One region of the Nocardioides panaciterrulae genome, then DNA from elsewhere that is predicted to be linked to it. Evidence: riboswitches for the same ligand, from Rfam matches in the RefSeq annotation. Region 1 holds a riboswitch; the other holds the start of a gene.
The links. A riboswitch is a leader RNA that binds a small molecule or an ion and turns the genes downstream of it on or off. The one in region 1 is predicted to bind thiamine pyrophosphate.

Region 1 (9,354 bases):
AACCGTGGCCTGCTCGACGAGGTGGCCTCGCCCGCGCCGGCCTGAGCCTGCCGTCCGTCCGGCCGGCCGGGGTCACTCGGCGATGTCGCGGGTGAGCAGCACCGTGGTGATGAAGCGGCGGAACAACCGCAGCGGGTCGTCGTCGGTGATCGTGACCGTGGTGGCCTCGTCGGGGTCCTCGCAGCGGCGTACCCCGTCGACCCAGGTGGCCATCTCGGCCAGGTCGGCGTTGCGGAAGCGCACCGCGAGCGCGGCGGGCAGCGCGATCCGCGGGGGCGTGGCGTCGGCCAGGCCGGCGATCGCTTCACGGGCCCGGTCCCGGATCAGCTCGCGCGCCACCGACGGGTGCAGGCTCTCGGCGGCGAACCGGGACACCGCGGACTTCACCACGGCGGTGCGGATCCCCGGGCAGACCGCCTCGGCCTCGGCGGCGGTGACGTCGTCGCCGGTCACCAGCACCACCGGTACGCCGTACGCCTGGGCGACGAGCGCGTTGATGCCGGACTCGCCCACCACCGTCCCGCCCAGCCGCACCTCGGCGATGGCGCGCGGGTTGTAGGTGTGCGAGAGCGGCGAGGCCGTCGACATCGAGCCGTGGTAGGAGACGAGGAAGACGGCGTCGAAGGACTCGTCGAGCCCCTGCATCATGTAGAGCGGCTTGTGCCGGCCGGAGAGGTAGCGCGCGTTCCCGGCCAGGGTGTCCGGGCGCAGGTTCTGCATCCGGGAGTGGGAGTCGTTGACCAGGAACTCCGTGGCGCCCGCCTCCTGCGCGCCCTCGATGGCCGCGTTGACCTCGGCCTGCAGCAGCGTGCGGTAGTACTCGTACTCCGGCTGCCCGGCCTGGCACTGCGACCAGTCCACGACCCCGGCGGTGCCCTCCATGTCGGAGGAGATGAAGACCTTCACGCTGCCCGAGGCTAGCCACCGGTGTCCCGGGCCGGGCGAGGGGCCGCCGTCGCGGCGGCCCGCGTCAGCGCCGGCCGAGCACCAGCGTGGCGCCGATCTCCTCGTCGTGCTCCACCGAGGCGGTGAGCCCCGCCGCGGTCATCAGGGCGGCGCTGGTCGGGGCCTGGGCGACGCTGCTCTCGACCAGCAGGGTGCCGCCCGGCGCCAGCCAGGCCGGCGCCCCGGCGACCACCCGCCGCTGCACCTCGAGACCGTCGGCGCCGCCGTCGAGGGCGACCCGGTGCTCGTGCTCCCGCGCCTCCGGCGGCATCAGGGCGATCCGGTCGGTCGGCACGTACGGCGCGTTGCAGGCCAGCACGTCCACGCGGCCGCGCAGCCGGTCCGGCAGCGCGGCGTAGAGGTCGCCCTGCCGGACCCGCTCCGGGGGCAGGTTGCGGCGCGCGCAGGCGACCGCCGCCGGGTCGAGGTCGGCGGCCCACACCTCGGCCGCCGGCTGCCGCGCGAGCACGATCGCGCCGATGGCCCCGGTGCCGCAGCACAGGTCGACCAGCACTCCGCGGCGCCCGACCAGGCCGGCGGCCCGGCGCGCCATCATCGCGGTGCGCTGCCGCGGCACGAACACCCCGGGCGCCACCCCGACCCGGGTGCCGCAGAGCTCGGCCCAGCCGACGACCACCTCCAGCGGCGCCCCGGCCACCCGCCGGGCGGTCATCCGCTCCAGCTCGGCGGCCGAGGAGGCCGAGTCCACGAGCACGGCGGCCTCGTCCTCGGCGAAGACGCAGCCGGCCGCGCGCAGCCGCGCCACCAGCCCGTCCGGGACGTCCCCGGGCGGCCGGTCGGGCGGTGCGTCGGCGGTCACGGGCCCTCCGGGCGGTCACGAGCGGTCGGGATCGGCAGGCGATGATGGTGCCATGCGCTCCGCCCTCGACACGCCGCTCGGTCAGCTCACGCTGGTCGCGGTGGTGTACGCCGGCCTGGTCACCCTGGTCGCCCTGGTCCTCACCCTGCGCCGGGTCCCGCGCCCCGCCTGGCTCGACCACATGGTCTGGATCCTCGAGCTGCTGTTGGCGGTCCGGGTCGTCGCCGGCGTCGGCAGCATGCTGAACGGCCAGCGGCCGGCCGAGACCTCGGCGCACATCGGCTACCTGGTCGCCGCGGTGTGCGTGCTGCCGATCGCGATGCAGTCGGTGGCCGACGAGCGCAGCACCTGGTCCACGGCGGTCGTGACGGTCGCCGCGCTGGCGGTCGCCGTGATCGCCGTCCGCCTGCAGATGACGTGGGGGCACGGTGCCTGAGCCGACCCCCTCCCCGGCGTCGCCGGCGCCCGACTCCCCGGCGCCCGACTCCGCGGCGCCGCGCAGCGGGCCGCACAAGGTGCTGCTGGCGCTCTACGCGCTGTTCACCGTGGCGGCCGGGGCGCGCAGCGCGGTCCAGCTCGCCACCGACGCCGGACGCGCGCCGGTCGCCTACACGCTCTCGGCGGTCGCCGCGCTCACCTACGCCGCCGGCTGGGTGGCGATCCGGCGGGCCTCGGTGGGCCGGACCGGGTTCGCCAGCGTGATGCTGTGGGTGGAGCTCGCCGGGGTCCTCGCCGTGGGCACGCTGAGCCTGGTCGTGCGGGACTGGTTCCCCGACGCCTCGGTGTGGTCCGACTACGGCATCGGCTACGGCTTCGTGCCGGCCGTGCTGCCGGTCCTCGGCCTGGTCTGGCTGCGCCGCCAGCGCCGCGGCGCCGCCATCGGGGAGGCTCAGGCCGCCCAGCCCTGAGCGTCCAGCCCCGGGCAGCGGGTGCTGGTCTCCGAGCGGACGCGGCCCGCCGCCACGGTCCGCCGGGTCACCGGGCCGTGGCGGGCGACGCCGGCGAGGATCGAGACAACCGCGTCGGTCAGCGTGGCCGCGCTGCCGTCATCGAGCGCCTCGAGCAGGTGCAGCCCGTCGGGCCCGCACCGGATCCCGGCGTACAGGTCGCCCCGCCCCTGGTCGAACCGCAGCCGCACCTGGCCGTCGTCGGCCCAGCGCAGGGGCCGCAGCCGGCCGTGTACGACCGCGAGGACCGCCGAGCGGGTGTCGGGCAGCCGGTAGGCGTCGCAGCAGCCGGCCGCCGTCGAGGCGACCAGCACCTCGGCGCGGCCGTCGCCGTCGAGGTCGGGCAGCGCCTGCAGCCGCAGCGTGGGGTCGGCCGGCAGCCGCGCGGCGCGGTGTCCGAGCCACGTCAGCTCGGCGGTGACCCGCCCGTCGGTGCGCACCTCGACCAGGTCCGCACGGCCGTCACCGTCGAGGTCGCCCAGGCCGTACGTCGCCGCCCGGTTGCTGTGCGGGGCGCGGGGGCTGGTCCGGGTGTGCATCTCGGCCGGCGGCGGCCAGCCGGGCTGGTGCCGCCCACCATCGGCGCCGGTCGCGCCCGAGGGCGCCGGGCGACCTGGAACGTCCCGGCCGGCCAGGGCCGTCGTGCCGCAGCCGGAGAGCAGCACTGCCAGCAGCACGACGGGCACGACGGGCGACCTCATGCCCTTCTGACGCGTGGGCCGGACCGGTGGTTGCGGGCCGGGGTCAGCGGGCGCGGGTCAGCGGGCGCGGGGCAGCCGCATCGGGACGTGCGGGATCCCGTCCTCGACGAACTCCGGCCCGGCCACGACGAACCCGTACGAGGCGTACCACCCGGCCAGCGGTGACTGCGCGTCCAGCACCACGTCCCGGTCCGGGCACTGGGCCAGTGCCGCCCGCATCAGCGGGTCGGACCCCCCGCGCCCGCGCAGGGCCGGCGCGAGCAGCACCCGGCCGATCCGCCACGCGTCACCGTCGTCGAGCACGCGGGCGTAGCCGCACAGGGCGCCGGTCTCGTCCGAGAGCAGCACGTGCCGGGTGCCGGGCTCGACGTCGCGGCCGTCGAGGTCCGGGTAGGGACACTCCTGCTCGACGACGAACACCGACTGACGCAGCCGCCACACGTCGTACGCCGTCCGCGCGTCGAGGTCGTCGAAGCCGACCGCGACGACCGCCGGCCGCGGGCCGGGCCTCATCCGAGGAACGCGACCGTCTGCCGCCACGCCCGCCCCGCCTCGGGCACCAGCGGCAGCAGCGGGTAGACGTGGATCAGGTCGGGCTCCTCGACGTAGGTGAGGTCCCAGGAGGTGCCCTCGGCCCGCGACGCGAGCAGCCGGCAGCCGGGCGCGAGGGTGTCGCGGGTGCCGCAGAACACCAGCGCGGGCGGCAGCCCGTCGAGCTCGCCGAGCGCGGGGGAGACCTCGAAGCGGGCCAGGTCGTCCGGCGTGCCGGCCCACCAGGCCGCGTAGGCGCGCAGCTTGCCGAGGAACAGCCACGGGTCGCGTCGCGAGAACGACTCGGTCTCGGGGGTCGAGGTGGTCAGGTCGACCCAGGGCGAGTGCAGCAGCAGGTGCGAGGGCTGCGGGCCCCCGCGGTCGCGCAGCGCCTCGGCGATCGCCAGCGCGAGGCCGCCGCCGGCCGAGTCGCCGGCCAGCACCACCGGCTCGGGCTCGGTGAGCCAGCGCGCGGTCAGCTCCACCACCGGCTCGTGGGAGTCGCGCCAGCTGTGCTCGGGGGCCAGCGGGTAGTCGGGCAGCACGACCCGCGCGTGCAGCCGGGTGGCCAGCCGCGCGGCGTAGCGGACGTGGAAGGGGTCGATCGGCGCCACGAAGCCGCCGCCGTGCAGGTAGACCACCGTGCGCCGCGGCTCGAGGTGTCGCGGCGTGAGGACGTACGCCGGGAAGCCGGCGCCGACCGGGTCGCCGGCCGCCAGGGTCTCGGTGACGACCGAGAAGCGCCGCTCGAACCGCGGCACCAGCCGGGTCGGCAGCGACCGGTCCAGCCCGGCGTGCCAGCGCTCGAGCCGCGCCCGCTCGGCGGCCTCGGTGTCCAGCTCGCGGGACCGGCGCACCCGGGGCACGGCCCGGGCCAGCAGCTGGTGACGTCGGCTGGGGACCCCGCGGGCGCTCATGGCGCCGAGGCTCTCACACGTCCGGTCGCCCGCCTCTGTCACACCGGCTTGTCACACGGGGTTGTCACACCGGCGCTGCCCGCGGTGTCTTGATGTCGACGGACCCATCACACCGAGCAGAGGAGCACCCCGTGGCGAGCACCTTCCGGATCCCGAAGGCCAGGTTGAGCGGCGTCTACGGCGCCGTGGTGAAGGCGGTCGCCCGGCGCATGATCGGCGACGAGCTGCCCGACAACCTCTTCGTCTACTTCCACAACAAGCCGGTCCTGAGGGCCGTGGTGTCCTTCGAGGGCAAGGTGTCGAGGTGGCGGGCGCTGGACCCCCACCTGAAGTCCTACGCGCAGCTCGCCAGCGCCGGCGTGATCGGCTGCAGCTGGTGCCTCGACTTCGGCTACTTCAAGGCGCACGACGACGGCCTGGACCTGGCCAAGGTGCGCGAGGTGCCGCGGTGGCGGGACTCCCGGGTCTTCACGGCGCTGGAGCGCGACGTGCTGGCGTACGCCGAGGCGATGAGCCTCACCCCGCCGACCGTCACCGACGAGATGGTGGCCGGCCTGGTCGACCAGCTGGGCGCCGCGGCGGTCGTCGAGCTGACCCAGATGATCGCGCTGGAGAACATGCGCTCCCGCTTCAACTCCGCCGCCGGGTTGCAGAGTCAGGGCTACTCCGAGGTGTGCGAGCTGCCCCTGTCGCAGCCCGCCGACGACGTACCCTCGGCCTCGTGAGCACCGCCGAGCACGGCTCCCGGGACGCCACCGACACCTTCGTGACCCACCGCAACCTGCTGTTCACGGTCGCCTACGAGATGCTCGGCTCGGCCGCCGACGCCGAGGACGTCCTGCAGGAGACCTGGCTGCGGTGGGCCGAGGTCGACCACGCCGCCGTCCGCGACCAGCGGGCCTACCTGGTGCGGATCGTGACCCGGCTCGGACTGAACCGGCTCCGCACCCTGCAGCGCCGTCGGGAGGAGTACGTCGGGCCGTGGCTCCCCGAGCCGCTGCTCACCACGCCGGACGTCGCGGAGGACCTCGAGCTCGCCGACAGCGTCTCGACCGCGATGCTGCTGGTGCTGGAGACCCTCGCGCCCACCGAGCGCGCGGTGTTCGTGCTCCGGGAGGTCTTCGCGCTGTCCTACGACGAGATCGCGGCGGCCGTGGACAGGTCGCCGGCGGCGGTCCGCCAGATCGCCCGCCGGGCCCGGGCGCACGTGGAGGAGCGGCGGCCCCGGGCCGAGGTGCCGGCGGGGCTGCGCGAGGAGGTCGTCGCCCGCTTCCTGACGGCGACCGCGACGGGCGACATCCAGAGCCTGCTCGACGTGCTCTCGCCCGACGTGGTCCTGGTGTCCGACGGGGGCGGGGTCAAGAAGGCGGCGCTGCGGCCGATCCTGGGGCGCGAGAAGGTGTTGCGGTTCCTCGACGCGGTCGCGCCCAAGGACGGCACCGCCCAGGCAGAGGTCGTGGTGGTCAACGGCGCCCCGGCGCTGCGCATCCGCGTCGGCGGCGAGCTGGACGCGATCGGGTCGCTCCTCGTGGAGGACGGCCTGGTCACCGCGATCTACTACGTGCGCAACCCCGCCAAGCTGGCCCGTCTCGACGAGGTGGTGCGGCTGACCCGGTGAGCCCGGGCCGCTGAGCAGCCCGGCCAGCACGGTCCGGCCAGCGCGGTCCGGCCAGCGCGGTCCGGGTGGTCGGGGCGGCCGGGTAGTGTGGCGGCACAAGACAGGGGAGCGCGCCCGTCCTGACGGACCAGCGTGCTGAGAGTGCGGAACAGCCGCAGACCCTCCGAACCTGCTCCGGTTAGCACCGGCGAAGGGAGTCCACGTGAAGTCCACACGCGCGCTCGGCGCACTCGTCACGATCACGGCCATGGCGGTCACCGCCTCGGGCTGCTCGGTGATCGGTGGTGACTCCGCCGACGACAGCAGCTCCTCGAGCAGCAAGGTCGTGCTGGTCACCCACGACTCGTTCACGCTGCCCAAGCCGCTGATCCGCAAGTTCGAGCAGCAGTCGGGCTACGACCTGGTCGTGAAGGCCGAGGGGGACGCCGGCCAGCTGACCAACAAGCTGGTGCTGACCAAGGACGACCCGCTCGGCGACGTCGCGTTCGGGGTGGACAACACCTTCGCGTCCCGCGCGCTCGAGGCCGGCGTGTTCGCGCCGTACTCCTGGGACGAGCCCGCCGGGGTCTCGGACTACGCGCTGCCCGGCGACGACGCCCACGCGCTCACCCCGGTCGACAACGGCGACGTCTGCGTCAACGTCGACGACACCTGGTTCAAGGCCCACCACCAGGCGCCGCCGCGGACGATGGACGACCTGACCGACCCGGCGTACAAGGGCGAGTTCGTGCTGCCCGGTGCCGCCACCAGCTCCACCGGCCTGGCGTTCCTGCTCGCCACGATCGCCAAGTACGGCGACGGCTGGCAGGGCTACTGGTCGCGGCTGATGGCCAACGACGCCGAGATCACCTCCGGCTGGGAGCAGGCCTACGAGGTGGACTTCACCCAGGGCGGCGGCAAGGGGGACCGGCCGATCGTGCTGTCCTACGACTCCTCGCCCGCCTACACGGTGCCGAAGGGGTCGAGCTCCTCGACGACCAGCGCGCTGCTCGACACCTGCTTCCGCCAGGTCGAGTACGCCGGGGTGCTCGCCGGGGCCGCCAACCCGAAGGGCGCCCAGGCGTTCGTGCGGTTCCTCGACAGCCAGCCGGCGCAGGCCGCGCTGCCGACGAGCATGTACGTCTTCCCCGTGGTCGACGGCGTGCCGTTGCCGAAGCAGTGGGCGAAGTTCGCCGTCCAGCCCGACCACCCGTACACCGTGGACCCGGCCGACGTGGCCGCCCACCGCGCGGAGTGGTTGCAGGAGTGGAGCGACGTCACCTCCCGATGAGCGAGCTGTGAGCACCCGCGCGGGCCGGCGCTGGTCGAGGCGCCTGGGCCTCGTCGGGCCTGCGGTGGTGCCCGTGCTGGTGCTGGGCGCGTTCTTCGTGCTGCCGGTCAGCGGCATGCTCGAGCGCGGCTTCTTCGCCGACGGCTCCTTCGACCCGGGCGCGGTCCTCGAGGTGCTGGGCCGGCCGCGGGTCCACCGGGTGCTGTGGTTCACGGTCTGGTCGGCCTCGGTCGGCACCGCGGTCGCGGTGCTGCTCGGGCTGCCCGCGGCGTACGCCCTCCACCGCCTGCGGTTCCCCGGCCGGGACCTGGTCCGCGCCGCGCTGCTGGTGCCGTTCGTGCTGCCCACCGTGGTGGTCGGCGTCGCGTTCCGTGAGCTGCTCGGCGAGGCCGGCCCGCTGGGGTTCCTCGGCCTCGACGGGACCGCGGCGGCGATCATCGCCGGCCTGGTGTTCTTCAACGTGGCCGTCGTGATCCGGGCGGTCGGGTCCACGTGGGAGTCGCTCGACCCCCGGCCGGCCGAGGCCGCCGCCGCGCTCGGTGCGAGCCCCTGGCAGGTGCTGTGGACGGTCACGCTGCCGGCGCTGCGCCCGGCGATCGTGTCCGCGGCCAGCGTGGTGTTCCTGTTCTGCGCGACCGCCTTCGGGGTCGTGCTCACCCTCGGCGCACCGCACTACTCCTCGGTCGAGACCGAGATCTACCTGCTGACCACCAACCTGCTCGACCTGCAGGCGGCCGCCGCGCTGTCGATCCTGCAGCTGGTCGCGGTGGTGGCGCTGCTGCTGGTCGCCGGCCGGCTGCGCCGGGTCGCCGACCCGACGGCGTCGAGGGTCCGGGCCCGGCCCCGCCGACCGGTGCGCGGGGACGTCGCCGCGCTGCTGTCCACCGCCCTGCTGCTCGTGCTCGTGGCCGCGCCGATCGCGACCCTGGTCGCCGGCTCGCTGCGCGTCGACGGGGGCTGGAGCCTGGGCAACTACCGGGCGCTGACCACCGACGGCACCCACCAGGCGCTGCTGGTGCCCGTGACCGACGCGCTGGTCACCTCGCTGCGCACCGCCGTGGACGCCACCTGGATGTCGCTCACGCTCGGCCTGCTGGTCGCCCTGGTGGTGACCCGGCGGTCCCGCACCCGCGCCGAGCGCCGGGTGCGCATCGGCCTCGACGGGTTCTTCATGCTGCCGCTGGGGGTCTCGGCGGTGACGCTCGGCTTCGGGTTCCTCATCACGCTGGACCACCCGCCGCTGGACCTGCGCGACTCGCCGATGCTGGTGCCGATCGCGCAGGCGCTGGTCGCGCTCCCGCTGGTGGTGCGCACGATCGCCCCGGTGCTCACCGGCATCGACGACCGGCAGCGCCAGGCCGCCGCCTCGCTCGGCGCCGGCCCGCTGCGGACGCTGCTCACCGTGGACCTGCCGGTGGTGTGGAAGCCGCTGCTGGCCGCCGCCGGGTTCGCGTTCGCCGTCTCGCTGGGCGAGTTCGGGGCGACGTCGTTCCTGTCGCGCGACGAGCACCCCACGGTCCCGGTCGTGATCTACCGGCTGATCGACCACCCCGGTCCGATGAACTACGGCATGGCCCTGGCCGCCTCGGTCGTCCTGGCCGCCAC
Region 2 (9,354 bases), 1.2 Mb from region 1:
ACATCCACTTCGACGCAGGGGTGCAGACCCTCGACGGCGAGCGGGCGCTGGAGTACGTGCGCGAGCGGCACTCCACCGCGAACTCCGACCTGGGCCGGATGAAGCGGCAGCAGGCGTTCCTCGCCTCGATGATCGACAAGGTGATGTCCAGCGACACCCTCGGTCGCCCCGACCGGCTCTTCCACTTCGCCAGCGAGCTCGCCGGCTCGCTGGAGACCAGCCCGGACCTGGCGGGCGCGGCCCCGCTCGCCCGGCTGGGGTCCTCGCTGCGACACGTGGAGCTCGACCAGATCAGGTTCGTCACCGCGCCGACCTCGGACTTCCCGGTCGGCGATCCTCGCTGGGGTCGGCTGCAGCTCACCGACGAGGCGCCGAAGCTGTGGCGACGCGTCATCCACGACCAGCCGCTCGGCCGGCTCGGACACGGCGCCATCACCGCCGAGCACCCGCACGGTCCACGCGAGGACGCCGCCGCCAACGGCCTCTGCGCCTGAGCCCTCCCGCGGTGGTCATTGGGCGCGATGGCGCAGGTGCTTCCGGATCGCGGCGTCGACCGCGTCAGTTCCAGCCGAAGTGGTCCAGGGGCCCGTGCCCGGATCCCAGGTGCCACTGCGCGGACGAGGCCATCGACGATGCGACGTAGGCCTTCGCCCGGCGTAGCGCCGGCTCGAGGTCGAGGCCGCGGGCGAGGCCCGCGGCGACCGCGGAGGCGAAGGTGCAGCCGGTGCCGTGGTTGTTCGACGCCACCAGTCGGGGGGAGCGCAGCTCATAGGTGCGGTTGCCGTCCCAGACCACGTCAACGGCCTCCTGTCCGGTCTCGGCGACCTCGTGTCCCCCTGTCACCACGACGGCGACACCTGTCGACCCCAGGGCCCGGGCGGCCTCGTGCTGGTCGGCGAGGGTGCCGATCGGTCGGTCCAGCAGTACCCCGGCCTCGTGGACGTTGGGAGTGACCACGGCGGCGTGCGGGAGCAGTGCCGACCGGTAGTCCCGCTCGGCGTCACGCTCGAGGAGCCGGTCGCCGCTGGAGGAGACCATCACCGGGTCCACCACCAGGCGGGGCAGCCGACCAGCGGAGGCGAGTTCGGCGACGACCGCGACGATCCCGGCGTCAGCCAACATCCCGGTCTTCACCGCGGCCACCGGCAGGTCCGCCAGCACGGCCTCCACCTGGGCGAGCACGAATTCGGGCGGGACGGTGTGCACCGCGACGACGCCCGTGGTGTTCTGCGCGGTCAGGGCGGTGATCGCCGAGGCACCGAAGACGCCGAGTGCGGCGAAGGTCTTCAGGTCGGCCTGGACACCGGCACCGCCGGAGGAGTCCGAGCCGGCGATGGTGAGAGCGACGGTCGGGGTCATCAGGTCTCCTGTCCGAGGGCGGCGAGGTAGTCGGCGGCGAGGGCGGGCTCGCGCATCAGGGGTCCCATCACCGCGACGCCCGCGGCGCCCGCCGACAGGCAGGCCTCGACGTGCCCGGGCAGGACACCGCCGAGGGCGTACGCCGGCGGCGCACCGGCCAGCAGACGACCCAGTCCGTCGGGCCCCAGGCACGGGCCGTAGCCCGGCTTCGAGTCGCTGGGGAAGACGGGCGACACCGTCACGTAGTCGCACCCCTCCGCGGCGGCCCGGCCGACCTCACCCGCGTCGTGGCAGGACCTGCCCACGATCTCGGGGCGGGGGGTCGGGAAGTCCGCGTCGGCGGCCAGGTGCACACGGGGTCCCGCGGGTCGGCCGTCGCGGCCGATCGCGACCAGCAGCACGACGTCGTGGTCCGCCAGCCGGTCGACGACCCGGTCGACCAACCGGCTCCGCTCGTCGTACGGCAGGTCCTTCTCGCGCAGCACCACGCCGCGGACCCCGTTGTCGGCCAACCGGACGAGCGCGTCCTCCAGGGGCTCGCCGGCCTGCGCGCGGTCGGTCACGACGAGCAGCCCCGGCAGCCTCACAGCGATGGCAACCCCTCCCGCTGCGTGGAGGCCTCGGCGTGCCACCGCTTGGGGATCCTCCCGGCACCGCGGGCCAGCCGACCGGCCTCGACGGCGTGCCGCATCGCCATCGCCATCTGCTCGGGGTCGCGCGCCCGGGTGACCGCGGAGGCCAGCAGCACCGCGTCGCAGCCCAGCTCCATCGCCAGCGCGGCGTCGGAAGCGGTGCCGATGCCGGCGTCGAGGAGGACGGGGACCTCCACCTGCTCGCGGATCAGCGCGATGTTGTGCGGGTTCCGGATGCCCAGCCCGCTGCCGATCGGGGAGCCCAGCGGCATCACCGCCGCGCAGCCGAGGTCGGCCAGCCGGCGCGCCGTGATCGGGTCGTCGTTGGTGTAGGCGAACACGGTGAACCCGTCGGCGACCAGCTGCTCGGCCGCGTCGACCAGCTCCACGGGGTCCGGCAGCAGGGTGTCCTCGTCACCGATCACCTCCAGCTTGACCCAGTCGGTCTCGAACGCCTCTCGCGCGAGGCGGGCGGTGAGCACCGCCTCGTGCGCGGTCCGGCAGCCGGCGGTGTTGGGCAGCAGCCGCACCCCGCAGCCCTCCAGGACCTGGGACAGGGAGCCGCTGCGCGAGCTCTCGACCCGGCGCAGCGCCACCGTGACGAGCTGGGTCCCCGACGCCTTGACCGCCCGCTCGAGCACGTCCAGGCTCGGGATGCCGCCGGTCCCCAGGATCAGCCGGGAGCTGAACCTCTCCCCGCCGACCTCGAACTGCTCCACGTCGCTCACCTCATCCTCCTGCCACGGCGACGAGCACCTCGACGTCGTCGCCCTCCATCAGTCTTGTCGCCGCCCAGGCGCTCCTGGGCACCACCTCACCGTTGCGGGCCACCGCCACCCGGGACTGCGTCCCGGCCCGCTCGGCGACCATCTGCTCGACCGTGGTGCCGTCGCTCAGCTCAGTGTCGGTCCCGTTCAGCGTCAGCCTCATGGTCTGCTCCCTGTCAGGTCGGGTACGGCGAACGGGGACGCCACGTCCGGCAGCACACCGGTCGCCAGGAGCTCCGCGACCACGTCCCCCGTGACCGGGGTGAGCAGCACCCCGTTGCGGTAGTGCCCGGTCGCCACCACCAGCCCGGGCACCGAGGTGGGACCGATCACGGGGGCATTGTCCGGCGTGCCCGGACGCCAGCGGGCGATGGCCTCCACCCACTCCAGCTCGGTGACGCCGGCGACCACCGCGACCGCATCGCGCAGCAGGTCGTGGACACCACCGGCGGTCACGGTGGTCTCGAACCCGCGCTCCTCCACGGTGGCGCCCACGATGAGCCGGTCCTGGCCGTAGGGCACGAGGTAGACCTGCCGTCCGTGCACGAGCGCCCGGACCGTCCCGCGCAGCAGGCCGCCGGCGCCGGCCAGCCGCAGGATCTGGCCCTTCACCGGCCGGACCCCCAACCGGGGCACGCCCGGCAGCCGGTCGGAGGACGCGCCCAGGGCGACCACGACGGACTCCGCGGACTCCGTGCTGCCGTCGTCCAGCACCAGCCCGCTCGCCCGGCCCTCGTGCACCACCAGCGACGTGGCCCTCCGACGGACGACCCGGACACCCGCGGCCTCGGCCGCGGAGAGCAGGGCCGCGTGCAGGCTGCGTCCGTCGACGGAGTGGTCGCCGTCGACGGCCAGGGCGCCGCGGATCCGTGGCGACAGCGCCGGCTCCCGCCGCCGGGCCTCGCGCGGGGTGAGCCGCTCGACCTCCAGGCCCAGTTGGCGCTGGAACTCGTGCTGCTCCTGCAGGGCCGCCATGTCGTCGGCGTCGAACCCCACGACCAGGGTGCCCACCGTGCGGAGCCCGACCTGCAGGCCGCTGGCCTGCTGCACCTCCTCCACGAAGCGGGGGAACCGGTCGAGGCTGGCCCGGCACAGCTGCAGCAGCCGCTCCTCGCCGTAGGCCGCCTCGGTCACCGGGGCCAGCATCCCCGCGGCGGCGTACGACGCACCGGCACCCGGCCGGGGGTCCACGACGGTGACGCGCAGACCACGCTGGGCGCAGCGCCAGGCGATCCCGACCCCGATCAGGCCGCCGCCGGCGATCACCACCGACCCGGTCATCTCGTGCCGTCCCGTCCCAGCGCCGCCAGCAGGTCACGGACCGCCCGAGCCGGGTCGGGGGCCTCGGAGACCGCCGAGACCACCGCCACCCCGGCGGCACCCGCGGCCACCAGCGAACGGACCCGGTCGGCGGTGACGCCCGCGATGGCGATCACGGGCACGTCGACCGCGGCCGCGACCGCCCCGACGCGCTCGGGGCCGAGCGCGTCGGGCAGTCCGGTCTTGGTCCCTGTGGCGAAGGCCGGGCCGACCCCGAGGTAGTCGGCCCCGGCCGCCACCAGCTCACGGGCGGCCTCGGGCGTGCGGGCGGTGCCGCCCAGGAGGTGGCCGGCGCCGGCCAGCCGGCGCGCGGCCGCCATCGGCAGGTCGTGCTCCCCGAGATGGGTACCGTCGGCGCCGACGGCCAGCGCGATGTCGACCCGGTCGTCGACGATGCACAAGGCGTCGTACGAGCGGCACCGCTGCACGACGTGGCCGGCCAGGTCGAACAGCTCGCGGTCGGTGACGCCCTTGGCGCGCACCTGGACGACGTGGGCGCCGGCGGCGACCGCCGCGGACACCGCCACCAGGCAGTCACGCCCGTCGCGGACGTCGGTCAGGACGTGCAGGCCGCGGACGTCACGACTCACGACCGCCTCCTCGACCGGGCGGCCAGCGCTCCCGGCCCGGCGAGCAGCACGGCGAGCACCGAGGCCACCGCCAGGCTCACCAGCGAGGCCGACCAGCCGTTGGCCGGGTCGATCCCGAGGTCGTGCTGGCGGGCCGTCCACCAGTCGGTCCAGCCCGCGCCGGGGCCGTCGAAGTACGTCGGAAGGGTCAGCTGGTAGGCCACGAACCCGGCCGCCCAGGCCAGCAGCAGCGCCGGGCGCGTCGGCGCCGTCGACGAGACGTCCCACCGGTCCCGCGGGAGCAGGTAGTAAGCCACGACGAACACGCCCGCCAGCGGCACGAAGACCGCGCCGATCAGGAACAGGAACGCCTCGTAGCTGGCGATGTCGAAGGTCAGCGCCAACAGCGTCGCGAGCACCCCGACGCCGGCCGCCAGGATCCGCCGGTCGGCCCGGGACACGAGGTTCTGCGCCGACATCGCCGTGGAGTAGATGTTGGCGAACGCCTCGTCCACCTCGACCACGACCAGCACCAGCACCGACGCCGCGCCGAAGGGCACCGCCACCAGGGCCCCGATGACGTCGAGCCCCTCGGTGCCGTAGGCCGCCAGAGCCAGCACGCCCAAGGTGAAGAAGGCGATGGTGGCGGCTCCGTACCCCACCGCGGAGCCGGTGAAGGCCGCCCGCCCCGACCGAACGTGGCGGGTGTAGTCGGCGGCCAACGGGAACCACGAGACCGGCAGCGCGATCACGATGTCGACGGCGGCCCAGAACGAGGGGGCACCACCGCCGTGCAGCGGTGGCAGCGGGTGGGCGAGCACCCGGACGAACAGGTAGACCACAGCCGCCAGGGCGACCCACACGGCGTATCGGGCCAGCACCTGCATCGCACCGACCGGCCGCAGCGCCATCCCGGTGGCCACGACTCCGGCGGCGAGCACGAACGGCCACCGCGGGGTGCCCAGGGCCGTGGAGGCGGCCTCGGCGATGATCACGATCTCGAAGGTCGCCCACCCGACGCACTGGGCCAGGTTGAGCACCGTCGGCAGCGCCGAGGCGTGCCGGCCGAGCACGCCGCGCAGCAGCACCATCGCGGGCACCCGCTGGCGGGCACCCGGCGCCGCCGCCAGGCCGAGCAGCACGGATCCGATCACGGCGCCGACCACGATGGCCAGCAGGGTCACCGACAGCGGCCGGTCGGCCAGCACCACGTAGCTCGCCGCGACCGGCAGCAGCAGGCTGATGCCGAGGTTGCCCCACAGGCCAAGGGTGTCGGTCAACCCGAGGGAGCCGACCGTCGGCTGCTCCAGCGTGAGCGGTGCGTCGTGGGTGGCGGAGCCGGGCCGGTTCACCCCGTGGTCCGTGGTGGTGTCGCTCATCGAAAGCACCTTCCTCCGCCGGCATTGCCCGGACAGGTTCGGCGGTCGGTGTCGAAGCAGACACCCTCTCAGCCCGATTGCACGAGCTCCCGCGTTGCTGTGCTCGACCGTATACCTCGATCCCGTCCCGCCCGACACCGACCAGATGCTGGTGGCCCCTTGATCTCCGACCTGGTCGGTCGCTCCGCGCACTGGGCGCGTTCCTGATCGACCCTGAACCGGGCCCGCGAAGCCGCACGCACCCGTGCACCGAGCTGCGGCTTGCCGCCCGGGCCGATCCGCTCTTGCCGCAGCGCGCGTCACAGCGAAATGACAATGGGGCCCTGGCCAGCGTTTTCGCTGGCCAGGGCCTCACTTCGCCTCTGTACCCCCGACCGGATTCGAACCGGCGCTACCGCCTTGAGAGGGCGGCGTGCTAGGCCGCTACACAACGGGGGCTTGCCTTGCCGCTCTGATCGAGCAGCGGGTGAAACCCTAGTAGAACTGGGCTTTTCACACCAAATCCCGGCCGATTGGACCGGGACTTCGCTGGGATACTAGGACTCGAACCTAGACTAACTGGACCAGAACCAGTCGTGCTGCCAATTACACCATATCCCAATGGCCGGGCCCGTCCGGTTTCCCGCCGAGCCGAGATGGAACCTTACACGCGCCCCTTCGGGGCGAGCAAAACGGCCCTCTCGGTGGCCGTTCGGACGCCCGTACGACGGGCCGCGAGCAGCGCGAGGCCGAGGTAGACCAGCGACTGGGTGAGCGTCACAGGGATGCTCCACCAGCTGCCGCCGGTCGGGTTGAGCGTCGACCCCATGTCACCGAACGCCAGCGCGAGACCGAACGCCAGCCAGTTGTTGAGCACGTGCATCGCGATCCCCGCCTCGAGCCCGCCGGTGCCGATCACCAGCACCCCGGCCACCACGCCGAAGGCGAACCGGTCGAAGAAGACCGGCGCGCTCTGTGCACCGTGAGCGAGCGCGAACAGCACCGCCGGCCCCACCACCGCGACCCACCGACTGCGGAACAGCCCGCCGAAGGCCTGGGTGAGGTAGCCGCGGAACGCGTACTCCTCCCCCGCCGCCTGCAGCGGGGTGAGGAACAGCACGACGAGCAGGAAGCCGCGGGTGGTGTCGGTGAAGCTGTTGAGGTGCCCGCTCAGCTGCGGGTCGCTCGACGAGGACGGCACCAAGGACGAGACCAGCAGCGTCGCGACCAGCGAGAGCACCGCCAGCCCCAGGCAGGTCGCGAACCACCGCCACCGCAGCCGCGGCCGCACCGAGGCCAGCCAGCCGGGTCGCAGGCCGTGCACGAGCCGCTGGAGGGCCCAGGTGACCGGGATCGCCGCCGCGAGCACCAGGTTGAGGTACGCCAGTCCGGCGGGCGTCGGGTCCTGCAGGTCGACCAGCCGGTGCATCTTGGCGCCGACGTCGTCACCGGCGGCGGCGTACCCGGCGGCGAAGGGCAGCTGCACGAGCAGCGGCACCAGCCCGAGCATCACCACCACGAGCCCGAACGTCCCCACGACCGGGCGCCACCAGCCGGGCCGCCCTCCCCGGTGGACCTGGTGGTAGTCGAGCCCCGGCCGGGGCGCCGGGACGGGCAGGCCGGTCACGTCAGGCCAGCGCGCCGCGCAGGCGGGCGAGGGACCGCTCCCGGCCGAGCAGCTCCATCGACTCGAACAACGGCGGCGAGACCCGGCGACCGGTCACGGCCACACGGACGGGCCCGAACGCGTGCCGCGGCTTGAGGCCCATCTCGTCGACCAGCTTCGCCTGCAGGGCGGCCTGGATGTCGGCGGTCGACCAGGACTTCACGTCCGCGACCGCGTCGTGCGCGGCCCGGACGACCCCGCGCCCGGTCTCGTCGAGGAGCTTGGCGGCGTCCGCCTCGTCGCGCGTGAAGGCCGCCTCCTCGACGAAGAGGAAGCCCAGCATGTCCACGGCCTCGGTCAGCTTGTTGATCCGCTCGGCGACCAGCGGCATGGCGAGCTCGAGCAGCTGCGCGTCGGAGTCCCGGACCGGATCGCCGACGACGCCGGCCTTCTTGAGGAACGGCAACACCCGCCGCGTCATCTCCTCGACGCTGAGCATCCGCATGTGCGCGGCGTTGATCGCCTCGCACTTCTTCAGGTCGAAGCGGGCGGGGTTCGGGTTCACGTCCTTCAGGTCGAAGACCTCGACCATCTCCTCGAGCGTGAACACGTCGCGGTCCGCGGCGATGGCCCATCCCAGCAGCGCCAGGTAGTTGAGCAGCCCCTCGGGCAGGAAGCCCTGCGCGCGGTAGAGCTCCATGTGCGCCTGCGGGTCGCGCTTGGACAGCTTCTTGTTGCCCTCGCCCATGACGTAGGGCAGGTGGCCGTAGGCCGGCGTCTCGGTGGCGACGCCGATCGCCTTGAGGGCCTCGAACAGCGCGATCTGGCGCGGCGTGCTGGAGAGCAGGTCCTCGCCGCGCAGCACGTGGGTGATCTCCATCGTGGCGTCGTCCACCGGCGCGGTCAGCGTGTAGAGCGGGTCGCCGTTGGCTCGGGCCAGCGCGAAGTCGGGCACGTGCTCGGTCTGGAACGTGATCTCGCCGCGGACCAGGTCGTCCCAGGTGACCGACCCGTCGGGCATCCGGAACCGCACCAACGGCCGGCGGCCCTCGGCGCGGAACGCCGCGACCTGCTCCTCGGTGAGGTCGCGGCAGAAGCCGTCGTACCCCATCACCTTGGAGCCCGACGCCTTGCGGCGCGCGTCGACCTCCTCGGTGGTGCAGTAGCAGTCGTAGGTGAACGACGAGGCGCGCAGCCTCGCCAGCACGTCGGCGTAGATCTCGGTCCGCTCGGACTGCCGGTAGGGGCCGTGCTCGCCGCCCTTCTCGACACCCTCGTCCCAGTCCAGGCCCAGCCAGCGGAACAGGTCGATCAGCGAGTTGTAGGACTCCTCGGTGTTCCGCTCCTTGTCGGTGTCCTCGATCCGGAACACGAACGTGCCGCCGTGACGACGGGCGAAGGCCCAGTTGTAGAGGGCGGTGCGGGCCAGCCCGACATGCGGCGAGCCGGTCGGGCTCGGCGCCATGCGGACGCGGATGGGACGGGTGCGCAACCCCTGGTCGGTCAACCCCTGGTCGTTCAACGCAGTGCCACCTTGTTCGTGAGAGTGCCGAGTCCGGCGATCGAGATCTCGACCTCGTCGCCGACGTTCATGGGACCGACACCGTCCGGGGTGCCGGTGAGGATGACGTCGCCAGGCAGCAGCGTCATCACGCTCGAGACGTGCGCGACCAGCGTGGGGATGTCGAAGATCAGGTCGCGGGTGTTGCCGTCCTGCTTGAGGTCACCGTTGAGGAACGTCTG

Region 2: linked by a shared signal. The riboswitch ahead of BJZ21_RS12815 (purine-cytosine permease family protein) and the one ahead of BJZ21_RS18335 (thiamine ABC transporter substrate-binding protein) in region 1 are both predicted to bind thiamine pyrophosphate.

What each region holds. Positions count from the first base shown of each region.
Region 1 is NZ_JACCBG010000001.1:3,853,387-3,862,740, reverse strand. It holds gene BJZ21_RS18385 (biliverdin-producing heme oxygenase) at 1-45, shown strand, start outside; gene BJZ21_RS18380 (M55 family metallopeptidase) at 73-906, opposite strand; gene BJZ21_RS18375 (putative protein N(5)-glutamine methyltransferase) at 971-1,765, opposite strand; gene BJZ21_RS18370 (hypothetical protein) at 1,818-2,201, shown strand; gene BJZ21_RS18365 (hypothetical protein) at 2,194-2,673, shown strand; gene BJZ21_RS18360 (FG-GAP repeat domain-containing protein) at 2,655-3,413, opposite strand; gene BJZ21_RS18355 (GNAT family N-acetyltransferase) at 3,471-3,926, opposite strand; gene BJZ21_RS18350 (alpha/beta hydrolase) at 3,923-4,861, opposite strand; gene BJZ21_RS18345 (carboxymuconolactone decarboxylase family protein) at 4,993-5,586, shown strand; gene BJZ21_RS18340 (RNA polymerase sigma-70 factor) at 5,667-6,479, shown strand; TPP riboswitch at 6,572-6,692, shown strand; gene BJZ21_RS18335 (thiamine ABC transporter substrate-binding protein) at 6,682-7,749, shown strand; gene BJZ21_RS18330 (ABC transporter permease) at 7,757-9,354, shown strand, end outside.
Region 2 is NZ_JACCBG010000001.1:2,692,109-2,701,462, forward strand. It holds gene BJZ21_RS12780 (LCP family glycopolymer transferase) at 1-494, shown strand, start outside; gene thiD (bifunctional hydroxymethylpyrimidine kinase/phosphomethylpyrimidine kinase) at 559-1,359, opposite strand; gene BJZ21_RS12790 (thiamine phosphate synthase) at 1,359-1,946, opposite strand; gene BJZ21_RS12795 (thiazole synthase) at 1,943-2,719, opposite strand; gene thiS (sulfur carrier protein ThiS) at 2,721-2,921, opposite strand; gene thiO (glycine oxidase ThiO) at 2,918-4,039, opposite strand; gene thiE (thiamine phosphate synthase) at 4,036-4,668, opposite strand; gene BJZ21_RS12815 (purine-cytosine permease family protein) at 4,665-6,026, opposite strand; TPP riboswitch at 6,020-6,129, opposite strand; tRNA gene BJZ21_RS12820 (tRNA-Glu) at 6,392-6,464, opposite strand; tRNA gene BJZ21_RS12825 (tRNA-Gln) at 6,555-6,626, opposite strand; gene BJZ21_RS12830 (CPBP family glutamic-type intramembrane protease) at 6,670-7,632, opposite strand; gene gltX (glutamate--tRNA ligase) at 7,634-9,076, opposite strand; gene BJZ21_RS12840 (fumarylacetoacetate hydrolase family protein) at 9,130-9,354, opposite strand, start outside.